2 regions of the Saccharomonospora glauca K62 genome follow, and region 2 is predicted to be linked to the other one. Evidence: riboswitches for the same ligand, from Rfam matches in the RefSeq annotation. Region 2 holds a riboswitch; the other holds the start of a gene.

Region 1 (6,751 bases), 360 kb from region 2:
TGTCCGGGGTGTTGTCGTCGGGCGTGTTGTCGGGCGTGTCGTCGGGCGTGTCGTCGGGCGTGTTGTCGGGCGTGTTGTCCGGGGTGTCGTTGTCAGGCGTGGTGTCGTCGGGGGTGCCGTCCGGCGTGGTGTCGGGACTGTCCTGATCGTTCGTCGCCCCCTTGCCCGCCGTGTCGTCGACGTCGTCGGTGTTCGGGGCGGCCGAGGTCGGGGAGGAAGCCGGCTGAGCGGCGGTCACCTCGATCGGCCGGACGCGCGAGGCGTCGCCGTTGCCGTCCGCCAGAGCGATTCCGGTGCCCGCGAGGCCCAGGCCCGCGAGCGCGGCGCCGACGGTGAGGATCTTCCAGCTGGGGCGTGCGGCCATTGTCGTGTCCTTTCCGAAGAACGTGTTCGTTTCCGACGTGATCAAGAATTCCGGGGGTGGGTGAGAGAACTCGAAGACGTGGATGAGGGCGTTCTCATGAACGGGAGAGCCACCGACCGGCAAGGGCGACGCGCTCTCGGGTCCGTACCGTCCACTCGGGGCTCTGCGTCCGGAACGGGCCCGTGGCCAGGCCCAGCACGGCCGACGCGACTCGGGGGCGCAGGTGCCCCGGGTCGAAACGGTCCCGGACGTGCCGGAGGATGTCCCGTTCCCAGTCGCGAGCCCGTGGGGTGCCGGTGATCGCGAGATGGGCCAGGAAGTTCGCCCAGTCGTCGAGCCGTTCCCCCGGACCGGCCGTGTCGATGTCGAGCAACCCCGTCACCGTCCCCGCGTGGACGAGGAGCTGGTGCTCGTAGAAGTCGCCGTGGACGGGCACCACGGGGTACTCCCCGGCGTCGGTCTCGGCGATCACGTCGGCCAGGGCGGTCGCCTCGTCGCCCACCTCGGGCACGGTGAGGGCGAGGACTTCCGCGTAGTGACGGGCGCGTCGCCGGTGATTCGACCTGCTCGGCAGGGTCGTGAGGGCATGCGGAAGCCGGTCGAGCAGGTCTTCCAACACCGAGGGGCCGGGCAGCCGATCTTCCCGTCGCAGTGCGGTGCGGCCGGGAGTGCCCGGCAGGGACGGCACGAGCACGAGCCCGTCGTCGGTGGTGACGAGGGGGCGCGGCACCGGAAGGTGAGGCGCGAGCAGGGCGTGCCGTCTGCGCAGTCCCGGAAGCTCCGAGGGAGGAACGACCTTGGCGAACAGCTGGTCGGCTCCGCAGGTGATCGTCAGTACCGCGCTTCGCCGAGGCCGGTACGACCGCACCCGAACGGTCGGAGCGGCCGTCGGTGACACGCCTGCCTTCGCCAGCAGGGTCCGGAGCCGCTCGCCGTCGACGACGTGGGACAACGCGGGCAGAAGGGGGTCGTGCGGCCACCGCCACAGCCCCACCTCGACGCGCCCACCGTCGACTTCTCCCGCCACCACGGCGGCGCCCGAGGGGACGAGCGACCCGGTGGCCGCGACGAGGGTCTCCCGCGCGACCGTCCCGTCTCGACGCCGGAACTCGACGGCGTAGCGGACGAGGGCGTCACCGGACGGCCTCACGGTCACCGCCGTGGGGCGTACCGAGTTCACCTCCCCGATGTCCGAGACGGCGTCGAGAACGGTGCCGACGAGGTCCCTCGCGGCCTCACCGAGCAGAAGGTCCAGGTCACGGGTACGGGAACGAGTCGGGATAGCGGTCATTCACCGAGCCTGGACCACGTCCGTGGGGGTTCGATGAGGCCCCGATGAGAGTTCTCTCATCGAGCGGTGATCACCCGAGCGCTCCGAGCACGACGACCAGCATCAGGGTGAGCGCGGTGGCGAGCACCGAGACCCAGGCGCGTTGATTAGGGGTGAGGGCGGGTGCGTTGCGGTGCATGGCGGTCCCTTCGCTGTACCACGGCACCCCGGACACCGCGTTGATCACCGGATTCGTTACGGGCGCGCGAAGATCGACTCGTCGATCCGGGTTCCCGTGGCCACCGAGACGAGCTTGAGGATCACGGCGTCCTCGGTCATGTTGTGTTTCTTCGCCGTCTCGACGAGTGCTTTGTCGGTGGCCTCGATGGCCGGAAGGAGATCGACTCGCCACTGCCCGTCCTCCTTCGCGAAGTTACGGGGAGCGAGTTCGAGGCCGGCCTGCTGATCGGGCGACGTGCCCGTCCCGACCGCGGTGGAGCCGGAGAACGTGATCTCCCCGAGTTCCACGCCCTCCACCGACGACTTGTCGATGAACCCTTCCCGCACGGCGAAGCTCAGCAGGGTCCGGCCGTCCATCTGTGCGACTCTCTCCGCGCCGAGTCGGTGTCGCAACAAGGCGATGTTCATGCGGTCCGTCATGCTTCGGGCGCCGATCTCCTCGGGGCCTCCCGTGGCGGTCAGCTCGGCGAGCTCGTCGTAGTAGCCGATCGTTCCCGTCGTGACCAACTCGACCACCGCGTCGCCGTCCTGCTCGCGGAACGCGGCCTGAAATCGCTCGAAGGTGTCTCGCACCGCCTGCTCGTCGGCGGCGCGGGAGTGGGAGGAGTCCGGGCCGGCCGTCTCACCGTGCGAGGTGTCGGCGCCGCCCGCGCACCCCGTCAGACCCAGCACGATCGCCGTCAACGGCCCTGCCAGCATCGCCATGCCACGCTGCGAAAACATTGCGCCTCCTCGGTGTGGAAGGCCCACGGTGGGACCTTCCACACCGCGGTTCGGCCCCTGAGAGTAACCGCAATGTCACAGCGAGTCATCTTGACGCCGGCGAGCCGTGTAGAACAGCACGGCCGTGCCGGCGGCGATCATCAGGGCGAACGCCGTGCCTCCGACGACGAGGGCCTGGACGACTTCGTCGGAAGGAGCGTTCGGCGCACTCTCGGGAGGCTGCTTCGTATCCGCGGACTCCGCGTTCGCGGGGTGCATCACGCCCACCAGCAGAACCATCAGCAGAGCCAGCACCGACGCGAACGGCGCACGCCGGACGATGCGGATCATCACGCACTCCCCTCGGTGTTCCAGGCGATCCGGTACTCACCACGCCTAACGTTCGGCGTTCGCACCAGAGTTGCCCGAAACGGCCGGAATCACACGCTCGGGATCACACCGTCGATCTCACCCGCGAGTGCGATGTCCTTGTTCGTGACGCCGCCGTGGGAGTGGGTGCTGAGGCGGAAAGTCACCGTCCTCCAACGGATGTCGATGTCCGGATGATGGTTCGCCGCCTCGGCGAGCTCGGCGACTCTGTTCACCGTCTCGATCGCCTCGGGAAAGCTCGTCAGCTCGACACGGCGTTCGATCGCGTCGTCCACGCGCCGCCACTCCGGCAAGCTACGCAGGGCCTCGTCGACGTCTTGCTCACTCAGTAGCTCCGTCATGGGCTCATCGTGGTATGCCGCCGGGTACGCTGCACGCTGCCACGGGAGTCCGGCGCGCCGGGCTGAGAGGTGGGCACGCGGCCCACGACCGTCCGCACCTGATTCGGATCATGCCGACGCAGGAAGGTGTCACGGCTTCCTGCGCCGGCCACGGCGAGGAGGCTGAATGGGCCAGAGGTCGGGCCAGTGGTCAACGTCGATGCGCGCGGCGATCGCGCTGCTCTCGGTCGGCGCACTGACGACCGGGTGCACGGTCATCGGCGCCGAGGACGAGCCGACGGGACCGGTGACGGTCACCCTGGTGACGCACCAGTCGTGGGCCGTTCCGCAAAACGTGGTGGACGCCTTCGAGCAGCGTGCCGGCATCCGCATCGAGATCCGCAAGGAAGGCGACGCCGGGGAGCTCACCAACAAACTCGTGCTCACCAAGGACAACCCCATCGCCGACGTCGCGTACGGCGTCGACTCGACGTTCGCCTCCCGTGCGCTCGACGAGGGCGTCTTCCAGCCGTACACCTCGCCCGAGGCCGACCGGGGTCCGCAGCGTTACGCCGTCGACCCCCAGCAGCGGTTGTCGGCCGTGGACGTCGGTGACGTGTGCGTCAACATCGACACCGAATGGTTCGCCTCCCACGACGTTCCCGAGCCGACCGGCCTCGACGACCTGACCGAGCCGGAGTACAAGGACCTGTTCGTGGTGCCGAGCCCCGCCACCTCGTCGCCGGGGCTGGCCTTCCTGTTCGCCACCGTGTCGACGTACGGGGAGGACGGCTGGCGTGAGTACTGGAGCGAGCTGAAGAACAACGGGGTCAAGGTCGTCAGCGGTTGGACCGAGGCCTACACCCAGGACTTCTCGGGTTCCTCCGGGGAAGGCGACCGGCCGATCGTGCTGTCGTACGCCTCGTCCCCCGCCGCCGAGATCGGCGAGGACGGCACGCCGCGCACCAAGGCGCTGCTCGACACCTGCTACCGGCAGGTCGAGTACGCCGGTGTGCTGGAGGGCACGCCTCATCCCAACGAGGCGGGCAAGGTGATCGACTTCCTGCTGTCGCACGAGTTCCAGTCGACCGTCGCGAGCAACATGTACGTCTACCCGACGCGGGAGGGCGTCGCCCTGCCCGAAGGCTGGGCACAGGCCGCGCCGCTGCCTCGCGAGTCCCTCTCATTGCCCGGCGAGCAGGTGCAGGCCAACCGAGAACAGTGGATCAAGGAATGGCGCGAGTTGCTGGAGGGCTGACGTCCCTCCCCGGAATGCGCCGGGCCGCGGCGGCCGGTGTGCTGGGCCTGTTGCCCGTCGCGTTCCTCGGGTTGTTCTTCGCCTGGCCCGTCGTCGCGATCATTCGTCTCGGGTTCACCGACGGCGGGGTCGCCGAGGCGCTGGTGGAGGCGTCGACGTGGCAGCTCGCCGGCTTCACCGTGGCGCAGGCCCTGGGAGCCACCGCGATCGCCGTGGGCGCCGGGTTCCCCTTGGCCTTCGTGCTCGCCAGGGTGCGGCTTCCCGGAATCGCCGTGGTGCGCACGCTCGTGCTGGTGCCGTTCGTGCTGCCGACCGTGGTCGTCGGCTTGGCGTTTCGGGCGCTGTGGCCCGACGGTGGCGTGCTCAGCATCGTCGTCGCCAACGCCTTCTTCAACGTCGCCGTCGTCGCTCGCACCGTCGGTGGGCTGTGGGCACACCTGGACCGGCGGGTCGAGGACGCGGCGCGATCACTCGGTGCCTCGCGGTTCCGGGCGTTCCGCACGGTGACGTTGCCCGCGTTGCTGCCCGCGGTGTCGGCGTCCGCGGCCGTGGTGTTCCTCTTCTGCGCCACGAGCTTCGGGGTGGTGCTGATGCTGGGCGGCAACCGGTACCGCACCTTGGAGACCGAGATCTACCTGCGCACGGTGGATCTGTTGGACCTCTCCGGCGCGGCGGCGCTCTCGCTGGTGCAGCTCGCCGCCGTCGTGGCCGCGTTGGCCGTCGGCGCGGTGGCCCGCCGTCGTAACGAGACGGCGGTGCAGCTTCGTTCGGCGCGGTACGCGGCTCGCAGGCCCGAGGGCGGGGAGTGGGCGGTGGTGGCGGCCGCGGCGGTGGTGCTCGGTGCCCTGCTGACGCCCATCGTCGCGTTGCTCGTGCGGTCGCTGTCGGGGCGGGAGGGCTGGACCCTCGACGGTTATCGGGCGCTGTCCGGGTTCGGGCAGGACGGGGCCTTGAACGTCACCGGGTGGGACGCGGCGTTGAACTCGCTGCGCACCGCGTCCGACGCCACGATGCTCGCGCTCGTAGTGGGAGTGCTGGCGGCCGTCACGGTGGTGGTGCTGCGCCGTTCGCCGAGCCGCGCCGCCCGGACGGTCGGGGAGGTCACCGACGCCGCGCTCATGCTTCCCCTCGGGGTCTCGGCGGTGACCGTCGGGTTCGGCTACCTGGTGACATTGGGCGACCTGCCGTGGGATCTGCGGACGTCGCCGCTGCTGGTGCCGTTCGCGCAGGCATTGGTGATCATCCCCATGGTGGTGCGGCTGGTCCTGCCGGTGCTGCGGTCGGTGGACGAGCGACTGCGGCAGGCGGCGATGACCCTCGGGGCGAGTCCGCTGAGGGTGTGGCGCGAGGTGGATCTTCCCCTCGTGGCGCGGTCGTTGGTCGCGGCGGCGGCGTTCGGGTACGTCGTCGCGCTCGGGGAGTTCGGGGCGACGAGCTTCCTCGCGCGGCCCGACGCGCCCACCCTGCCGGTCGCCGTCGCGGACCTGATCAACCGGCCCGGAGAGCTGAACCATCTGATGGCGTACGCGGGCTGTGCTCTGCTCATGGTGGTGACAGTGGTCGTCGCGGCGCTGATCGAGAGCGTGCGTGCACCGCACGCGCGGCTGGGAGAGTTCTGATGTTGACGGTCACCGGTGTTTCGGTTCGTTACGGCGACGTGGAGGCGGTGCGGGACGCCGACCTCGAGATCGCGGACGGCGAGGTGCTCGCGCTGCTCGGGCCGTCGGGCTCGGGCAAGTCGACCCTGCTGCGGACGATCGCGGGACTGGAGCCCGCCGCCACCGGAAAGGTGTGCTGGGACGGTGACGACCTGTCCGGGGTGGCCGTCCACCGTCGCAACTTTGGGCTGGTGTTCCAGGACGGCCAGCTCTTCCCTCACCGTGACGTGGCGGGCAACATCGCATTCGGCCTGCGAATGCAGGGCGTGGATCGGGCGACGAGGGAGGAGCGGGTGCGCGCTCTGCTCGACCTCGTCGGTCTCGCCGGGTACGAGCGACGCAAGATCACCGAGCTTTCCGGTGGGGAGGCCCAGCGGGTGGCGCTCGCGAGGGCGTTGGCGCCCCAGCCCCGCTTGCTGTTGCTCGACGAACCACTGTCCGGTCTCGACGCGGAGCTACGGGAACAGCTCGCGATCGAGGTGACCGAACTGCTGCGTCGTACGAAGACGACGACGCTTCTCGTCACGCACGACCAGGAGGAGGCGTTCA
Region 2 (6,751 bases):
CGGCCTGTCCAACGCCGAAATCGCCGCGGAACTGGTCATCTCCACCGAGACGGTGAAGACCTACGTGTCCCGAATCCTCACCAAACTCGACCTGCGGGACCGCGTGCAAGCAGTCGTCCTCGCCTATCGGACCGGCCTGGTGTCCAACACGGGCTGACACCCGCCACCTCTCGGGCACGCGTCCTCGGCGGCCCCGGTCCGCACTGCCCGTGCCGGGACGGCCCGCCCTGGCCGAGTGCCGTCCGACGAGTCGGGGACACTGGAGGGATGAGCGACAACCGACCCCCGTCCGCGCTGACCATCGCCGGTTCCGACTCCGGTGGGGCCGCCGGGCTCGAAGCCGACCTGCGCACCTTCCTCACGTGCGGGGTGCACGGGCTCGTGGCGGTCACGGCGGTGACGGTGCAGAACACGCTCGGTGTGCACGACCGCTCGGACATCCCACCCCGGATCGTCGCGGGCCAGATCGAGGCCGTCGCCGCCGACATGGGCGTCGACGCGGCCAAGACCGGGATGCTCGCCTCGGCCGAGATCATCGAGGCGGTCGCGGCGGCATGCGAACAGGCGGGCATCGGGGGCGACGCGGGGATTCCGTTCGTCGTCGACCCGGTCGCGGCGTCCATGCACGGACATCCGCTGTTCGACGACGCGGGGCTCGCCGCACTGCGGGAGCTGCTCCTGCCGATGGCTACGGTGGTGACACCGAACCTGGACGAGGTGCGCCTGCTCACCGGCATCGAGGTCACTCGCAGGGAGCAGATGCGGGACGCCGCCGTGGCGCTGCGGGAGCTCGGGCCGCGGTTCGTGCTCGTGAAGTCCGGGCACCTCATCGACGACCCCGAGTGTGTGGACCTGTTGTTCGACGGCACGGTGTTCACCGAACTGCCGGGCCCACGCCACGACACGCCGCACACCCACGGCGCAGGTGACGCGATGGCCTCCGCGTTGACCTCGGGGCTGGCGCGAGGCATGAGCGTGCAGGAGGCCGCCAGATTCGGCAAGTGGTACGTCTCGAACGCCGTCCGCCACTCGTACCCGATGGGCGCGAAGGTCGGCCCCGTCTCCGCGTTCTGGCGTGTCGCCGAGGAGGAACGCGACTAGCCGCCGGTCAGTCGCGGGACCGTTCGTCCTCGCCCAACAGCGCCTCCAACGCGGGGACGCAGGCGGCGAGCGCCTTCCGGTGTTCGGGGGAAAGCCGCTCGATACGGGCGCTCAACTCCTGGACACGGGTCGCACGCACCTCGGACAGCAAACGCTTCCCCTCAGGGGTGAGCGCCACCAGCCATGCCCTGCGGTCGACCGGATCGGGCTCGCGGTGCACGTAGCCGCTGTCGACGAGTGCCGACACGATGCGCGACATCGTGGCCGCCGCGACGCCCTCCCGCGCCGCGAGGTCGCCCAACCGCATCCGACCGCAGGCCCCGAGCGTGGACATGGCCGAGATCGCTCCGTGTCCCGGCCCGGACGGGCGGGCCTGCCTCAGCGAACGCGACAGCCGTCCGATGATGAGGAACAGTCTGGCGGGTACGTCGGACGGCTCGGTCGGCTCGGTCACGTCGGGCTCCTTCTGTTCGCGCCTGGCCGGAATCGTCGAACACCTTACGGCCGAAAAGCGCGACATTTCGAACACCCCTCGCCGAAGGGATCTCGAACACGCCTCATCGGGGAGGGCTGGAGGCCTGCGCCCAGAACCTCTTCGGAATCCGCCCCGCCCGCCGGGCGAGCCTGCCCGCGATCACGGCCTCCCGCATGGCACGCGCCATCCGCTCGGGGTCCTGCGCCCGCGTGACCGCCGTCGACAACAGCACGCCGTCGCAGCCCAACTCCATGGCCAGCGCCGCGTCGGAGGCCGTGCCAATGCCCGCGTCGAGGATGATCGGCACCCCCGCCCTGGCCACGATCAACTCGATGTTGTGCGGATTGCGGATGCCGAGCCCCGTGCCGATGGGCGAGCCCAACGGCATCACGGCCGCGCACCCGGCCTCCTCCAGTCGCAGGGCCAGCACGGGATCGTCGTTGGTGTAGGCCAACACGGTGAACCCGTCGGCGACCAGGCGTTCGGCGGCCTCCAGGGTTTCCACCGGGTCGGGCAGCAACGTCCGGTCGTCGGCGTGGACCTCCAGCTTCACCAGGTCGGTGCCGAGTGCCTCGCGCGCGAGCTGCGCGGTGAGCACGGCTTCGGCCGCGTTGCGGCACCCCGCGGTGTTGGGCAGCAACCCGATTCCCAGTCGCCGGAGCAGGTCCAGCACACCGGAACCGCCCTCGGTGTCGGCCCGCCGCATGGCGACGGTGGTCAGTTCCGTTCCCGACGCGACGAGCGCGCGTTCCAGCACGCTCAGGTTGCTCGCCCCGCCCGTGCCGAGGAGCAGCCGGGAGGTGAACTTGTGGCCGTTGACGACGAGCTGGTCGTCCTCGCCGGTGACCGCGACCGGCGTACCGGAGTCGGTGGACGTACTCATCTCAGCCTCCCTGCACTGCGGTGAGGATCTCCACCGACGCCCCGTCGGCGACCACCGTCTCCGCCCAGTCCGCGCGACGGACCACCTCGCCGTTCACCGCAACGGCGACGCCCCTGGCAACGGCGGACACCGCGGCCAACACCTCGGCGACCGTGCTGCCGTCGGGCAGTTGCCGGCTCTCACCGTTGACGAACACCCGCATCGACGCGCTCCTCACTCGTGTTCCTGTCCGCTCGTGCCTTCTCCGTGCCGTTGGGTGCCGCCTCCCCCGCCAGCCAGGCCAGCACGGCGTCGGCCGTGACGGGTGCCAGCAGCAGGCCGTTGCGGTGATGTCCCGTCGCCGCGTACACGCCGTCGCGAAGCGGCCCCAGATACGGCACGTTGTCGTCGCTTCCCGCGCGGAGTCCGGCCGTGGTCTCGATCAGCTCGTACTCGGCCACGCTCGGAAACACGCGCTCGGCCGCCTCCAGCAACTCCCGGACCCCGCGCGCCCGCACTCCGGTGTCGAAACCGGCTTCGTACTGTGTCGCTCCGACCACGAGGGAGGAATCATCCCTCGGCACCAGGTACACTGGGCGGCCCTCCACCACGGCGCGAACCGTGTGCCGGGGAGGCGGCAGGGTGCCCCGGCGCGCCCGCAACCGCAGGATCTCCCCCTTCAACGGGCGCACGGCCGTCGCGAGTTCGGGATGGAGGCGGCCGCTGTGGGCGCCGGCGGAGAGCACCACGGCGTCGAACCGACGTGTCCCGGATTCCGTGGTGACGGAATCGCCGGTCAAGCTCACGGCGGGCTCGGCGACGAACTCGGCCCCGCGCTCCCTCGCCGCCGACAGCAGCGAGCGCAGCAACCGACGGTTGTCGACGAACACGTCCCCCGGCACGAGCAACCCCGACCGTACCGATCCCAGCCCCGGCTCGGTACGACGCAGCTCCCTGCCGGTGACGAGCGTGGCCCGCCTGCCGATCCCGGTCAGGTACCGGGCGAGAATGTCCAGCTGGTCGGCGTCGGCGTGGTCGAAGGCAGCCACGATCGTGCCGTTCGTGGACAGCCCGCAGTCGAACCCCTGCTCCCGCAACGCGGCCGCGAAGTCCGGCCAGCGGCGCAGCGACTCCTCCCCCAGCTCCAGCGCGGCTTCCTCACCCGGCCACGCCTCCGCGACGGGCGCGAGCATACCGCCCGCCACCCACGAGGCACCGCCGCGCGCGGGCACGGGGTCGAAGACGGTGACGCGGTACCCGGCGGAGGCCGCCTTCCAGGCGACGGCGAGGCCGATGACACCGGCCCCGACGACCGCGAGGTCTGCCTTCACGAACGATCACGCTCCCTGCGCCGGCATGACCCGGATCAGGTTCCACGGTCGGAGCACTCGCTCCCTCTCAGCCCTTCGCGGGCTCCCGTGCGGACGCCCGCCAGCCTACCCCGCCCGAACGGCACGGTCGTACTACGGTGGGCGGCATGCCCGGTCTCGACGGTGATCAGATCAGGAAACGCCTCGACGAGGCACGGCTCTACCTGTGCACGGACGCCCGCGCCCACCGTGGCGATCTCGCCGAGTTCGTGGACGCCGCGCTCTCCGGCGGCGTGGACATCGTGCAGTTGCGCGACAAGACCGGCGGCGCTCCCCTCGAAGCGGCGCGGGAGATCGAGGCCTTGGAGGTCCTTGCCGAGGCCTGCGCCCGCCACGGCGCGCTGCTCGCCGTCAACGACCGCGCCGACGTGGCACTCGCCGTCGAGGCCGACGTACTGCATCTCGGACAGGAGGACCTGCCGGTGGCCGTCGCCCGACGGATCGTCGGGGAGACCCCCGTGATCGGCCGCTCCACCCACTCGCCGGAGCAGGCGCGGGCCGCGGCCACCGAACCCGGCGTCGACTACTTCTGCGTTGGCCCCTGCTGGCCCACGCCCACCAAGCCCGGAAGGCCCGCTGCCGGTCTCGACCTCGTGCGCACCGTGTCCTCCGAGTTCGAGACCACGCGGCCGTGGTTCGCCATCGGCGGCATCGACGAGACGCGACTGGACGAGGTGGTGGCGGCGGGAGCTCGCCGGATCGTCGTGGTGCGGGCCATCACCGAGGCCGACGACCCGGCGGCAGCCGCGCGGGCCCTGCGCGAGAGCCTCACGCGCGCGGCCTGAGGACCACTCACTCCCGCGACGGCTCCCGGTCCTCGTCGAGCTCCTCCGACTGGGTCGGTTGCGCGGGCTCGGTGGGCTGCTCGCTCACCGACGTGCTCTCGTCGGGCCGGGTCGTCTCGGGCGTCTCGGACACCTCCGACTCCTCGGTGGGCGCGGTCTCGTTCCGGGGCTCCTCGCCGTCCCTTTCGAGGCCGGGCTCGGCGTCCGGCTCCGAGGTCGGCGTGACGGAGGTGTCCTCCTCGTCCCGCTGTCGCACGTCCTCGGCGTCACCGCCCCGCGGCGCCCGGTGGTCCCCACCGATCCCGTCGTTGCCTCGGACGATGCTGCTGACCGTGGTGGACCCGTCTCCCGACAGCGCCTTGCCGGTGACGCCCTCGTAGCCGGTCACGACGAGCATGCAGATGACGAACGCCAACGCGCTCGTGGCCGCCAGCACCGGTCCCCTGCGCCGCCACCACTGCCGCCGAGCCCTGGCGTTCTCGACGGCGCCGGACGAGGCCAACACGCGCGTGCGTTCCATGGCCGCCAGGTACTCGTCCAGCTGCTGCTGCGTGGGCGCCGGGAGGTACACGGTCCGGTCGGGGTCCATCTCCGCGCCGTGGCGGGCCCCCCTGCCGCGACGGCCCGTCATCATCCGAGCCGCCTTCTTGGTCCGCTCCAGCGACCTCATGAACAGCTCGCTGCCCACCGTCGTCACCACGCTGAGCAGTCCGGCACCGACCACCGTGCCGTACACGCCCAGGGTGGAGCACAGGAACGCCGCCACCACCGCGGCCAGCGCGGCGGCGACCACCTGGGCGGGCGAGAGCCCCGACTTCTCCGACTTCCGGGTATCGTCTCCGACCTTCGCTCTGTCGTCGCTCATGCCTCTCGATCCGCTCGCACTCCCATATCCCTCCAACGAGACAATCGTTCGAGCGACTCCCGGCGTTGCCGGACGTGAGCACGATTACGTGCCGTCAGCACCTCGTGGCGCGGACGGAGTGTCTACAGTGGCCTAGCGCGACGAATTGGTCACGGACGGGTCAGCGTCGTGACGAACTTGTACCGGTCGCCCCGATAGATCGAGCGCACGTACTCGACCGGTTTGCCGTCGGAGGCGAACGTCTGCCGCGACAGCAACAGCACCGGCATACCGACGTCGGCGCCGAGCAGGTCCGCCTCCTGCGGGCCGGCCAACGAGGTCTCGATGGTCTGCTCCGCCCGATCCAGCTCCACGCCGTAGCGGTCGCGCAACGCCTCGTACAACGAACCGCCGGACGCAACGTGCCTGCGCAGCCCTCGGAACCGCGACGACGGCAGGTGCGTGGTTTCCAGGGCCATGGGCTCACCGTCGGCGAGCCGGAGCCTGCGCAACCGCAACACCTTGGCGCCGGTACGAATGCCGAGCAGCCTCGGCAGCTCACCCTCGGCCGGGATCTCGTCGATCTCCAACACCCGCGACGACGGTTCCCTGCCCTGCGCCCGGATGTCCTCGGTGTAGGAGGACAACTCCAACCGCTGGGCCAGCTTGGGTTCCGCGGCGAACGTGCCCTTGCCCTGCACCCGGTGCAACCGCCCCTCGGCCGTCAGATCGGCGAGCGCCTGCCGGACCGTGGTCCTGGAGACGGTGAACTCCGACGCCAGGGCCCGCTCCGTCGGAATGGCCGCTCCGGCGGGCAAGGACTCCAACAAGTCGAGCAGGTGTTGCTTGAGCGCCCAGTACTTCGGCTCCCGATGCGCTCGTGTGCCGGAAAGCGTCTCCACCATTGCCGACTCCCTCACTAAGGACACCTACCCCCTCACCCCAGAACGTACCCTTCGGATAGTACGTTGAACGTGGTCATTATTGGTCTAGACCGGTGAGGCGCACGGCCGCTGTGACCGGCTCGGGTGAAAGCGGGGTGAGACCGTGGACAACGCCGGTGAAGGCAAGTACATGGCCGCCGAGGTGGCACAGCAACCGGACGTGCTCGCGGGGTTGGTCCGGGCACGTTCCGACATCGCCGAGGCCGCCGCGCGGATCGCGAGGCGACGGCCCCGATTCGCCCTGCTGGCGGCCAGGGGATCGAGCGACCACGCCGCCATCTACGCCAAGTACCTCATCGAGGTGCTGCTGGGGCTACCCGCGGGGCTCGTGTCGCCGTCGACCACGACGCTGTACCACGCCGAGCAGGAC

The links. A riboswitch is a leader RNA that binds a small molecule or an ion and turns the genes downstream of it on or off. The one in region 2 is predicted to bind thiamine pyrophosphate.
Region 1: another riboswitch for thiamine pyrophosphate. It lies ahead of SACGLDRAFT_RS16955 (thiamine ABC transporter substrate-binding protein); the one in region 2 lies ahead of thiO (glycine oxidase ThiO).

The regions. Positions count from the first base shown of each region.
Region 1 covers NZ_CM001484.1:3,639,704-3,646,454, reverse strand. Annotated here, with positions in the region: gene SACGLDRAFT_RS16980 (hypothetical protein) at 1-364, opposite strand, end outside; gene SACGLDRAFT_RS16975 (phosphotransferase family protein) at 459-1,655, opposite strand; gene SACGLDRAFT_RS22350 (hypothetical protein) at 1,726-1,881, opposite strand; gene SACGLDRAFT_RS16970 (hypothetical protein) at 1,890-2,597, opposite strand; gene SACGLDRAFT_RS16965 (hypothetical protein) at 2,673-2,927, opposite strand; gene SACGLDRAFT_RS16960 (4a-hydroxytetrahydrobiopterin dehydratase) at 3,017-3,307, opposite strand; TPP riboswitch at 3,339-3,449, shown strand; gene SACGLDRAFT_RS16955 (thiamine ABC transporter substrate-binding protein) at 3,474-4,544, shown strand; gene SACGLDRAFT_RS16950 (ABC transporter permease) at 4,520-6,163, shown strand; gene SACGLDRAFT_RS16945 (ABC transporter ATP-binding protein) at 6,163-6,751, shown strand, end outside.
Region 2 covers NZ_CM001484.1:3,994,745-4,001,495, forward strand. Annotated here, with positions in the region: gene SACGLDRAFT_RS18575 (response regulator) at 1-157, shown strand, start outside; gene thiD (bifunctional hydroxymethylpyrimidine kinase/phosphomethylpyrimidine kinase) at 268-1,101, shown strand; gene SACGLDRAFT_RS18585 (MarR family winged helix-turn-helix transcriptional regulator) at 1,109-1,555, opposite strand; gene thiG (thiazole synthase) at 1,659-2,459, opposite strand; gene thiS (sulfur carrier protein ThiS) at 2,461-2,661, opposite strand; gene thiO (glycine oxidase ThiO) at 2,639-3,769, opposite strand; TPP riboswitch at 3,765-3,868, opposite strand; gene thiE (thiamine phosphate synthase) at 3,916-4,593, shown strand; gene SACGLDRAFT_RS18610 (hypothetical protein) at 4,601-5,458, opposite strand; gene SACGLDRAFT_RS18615 (GntR family transcriptional regulator) at 5,608-6,342, opposite strand; gene SACGLDRAFT_RS18620 (SIS domain-containing protein) at 6,512-6,751, shown strand, end outside.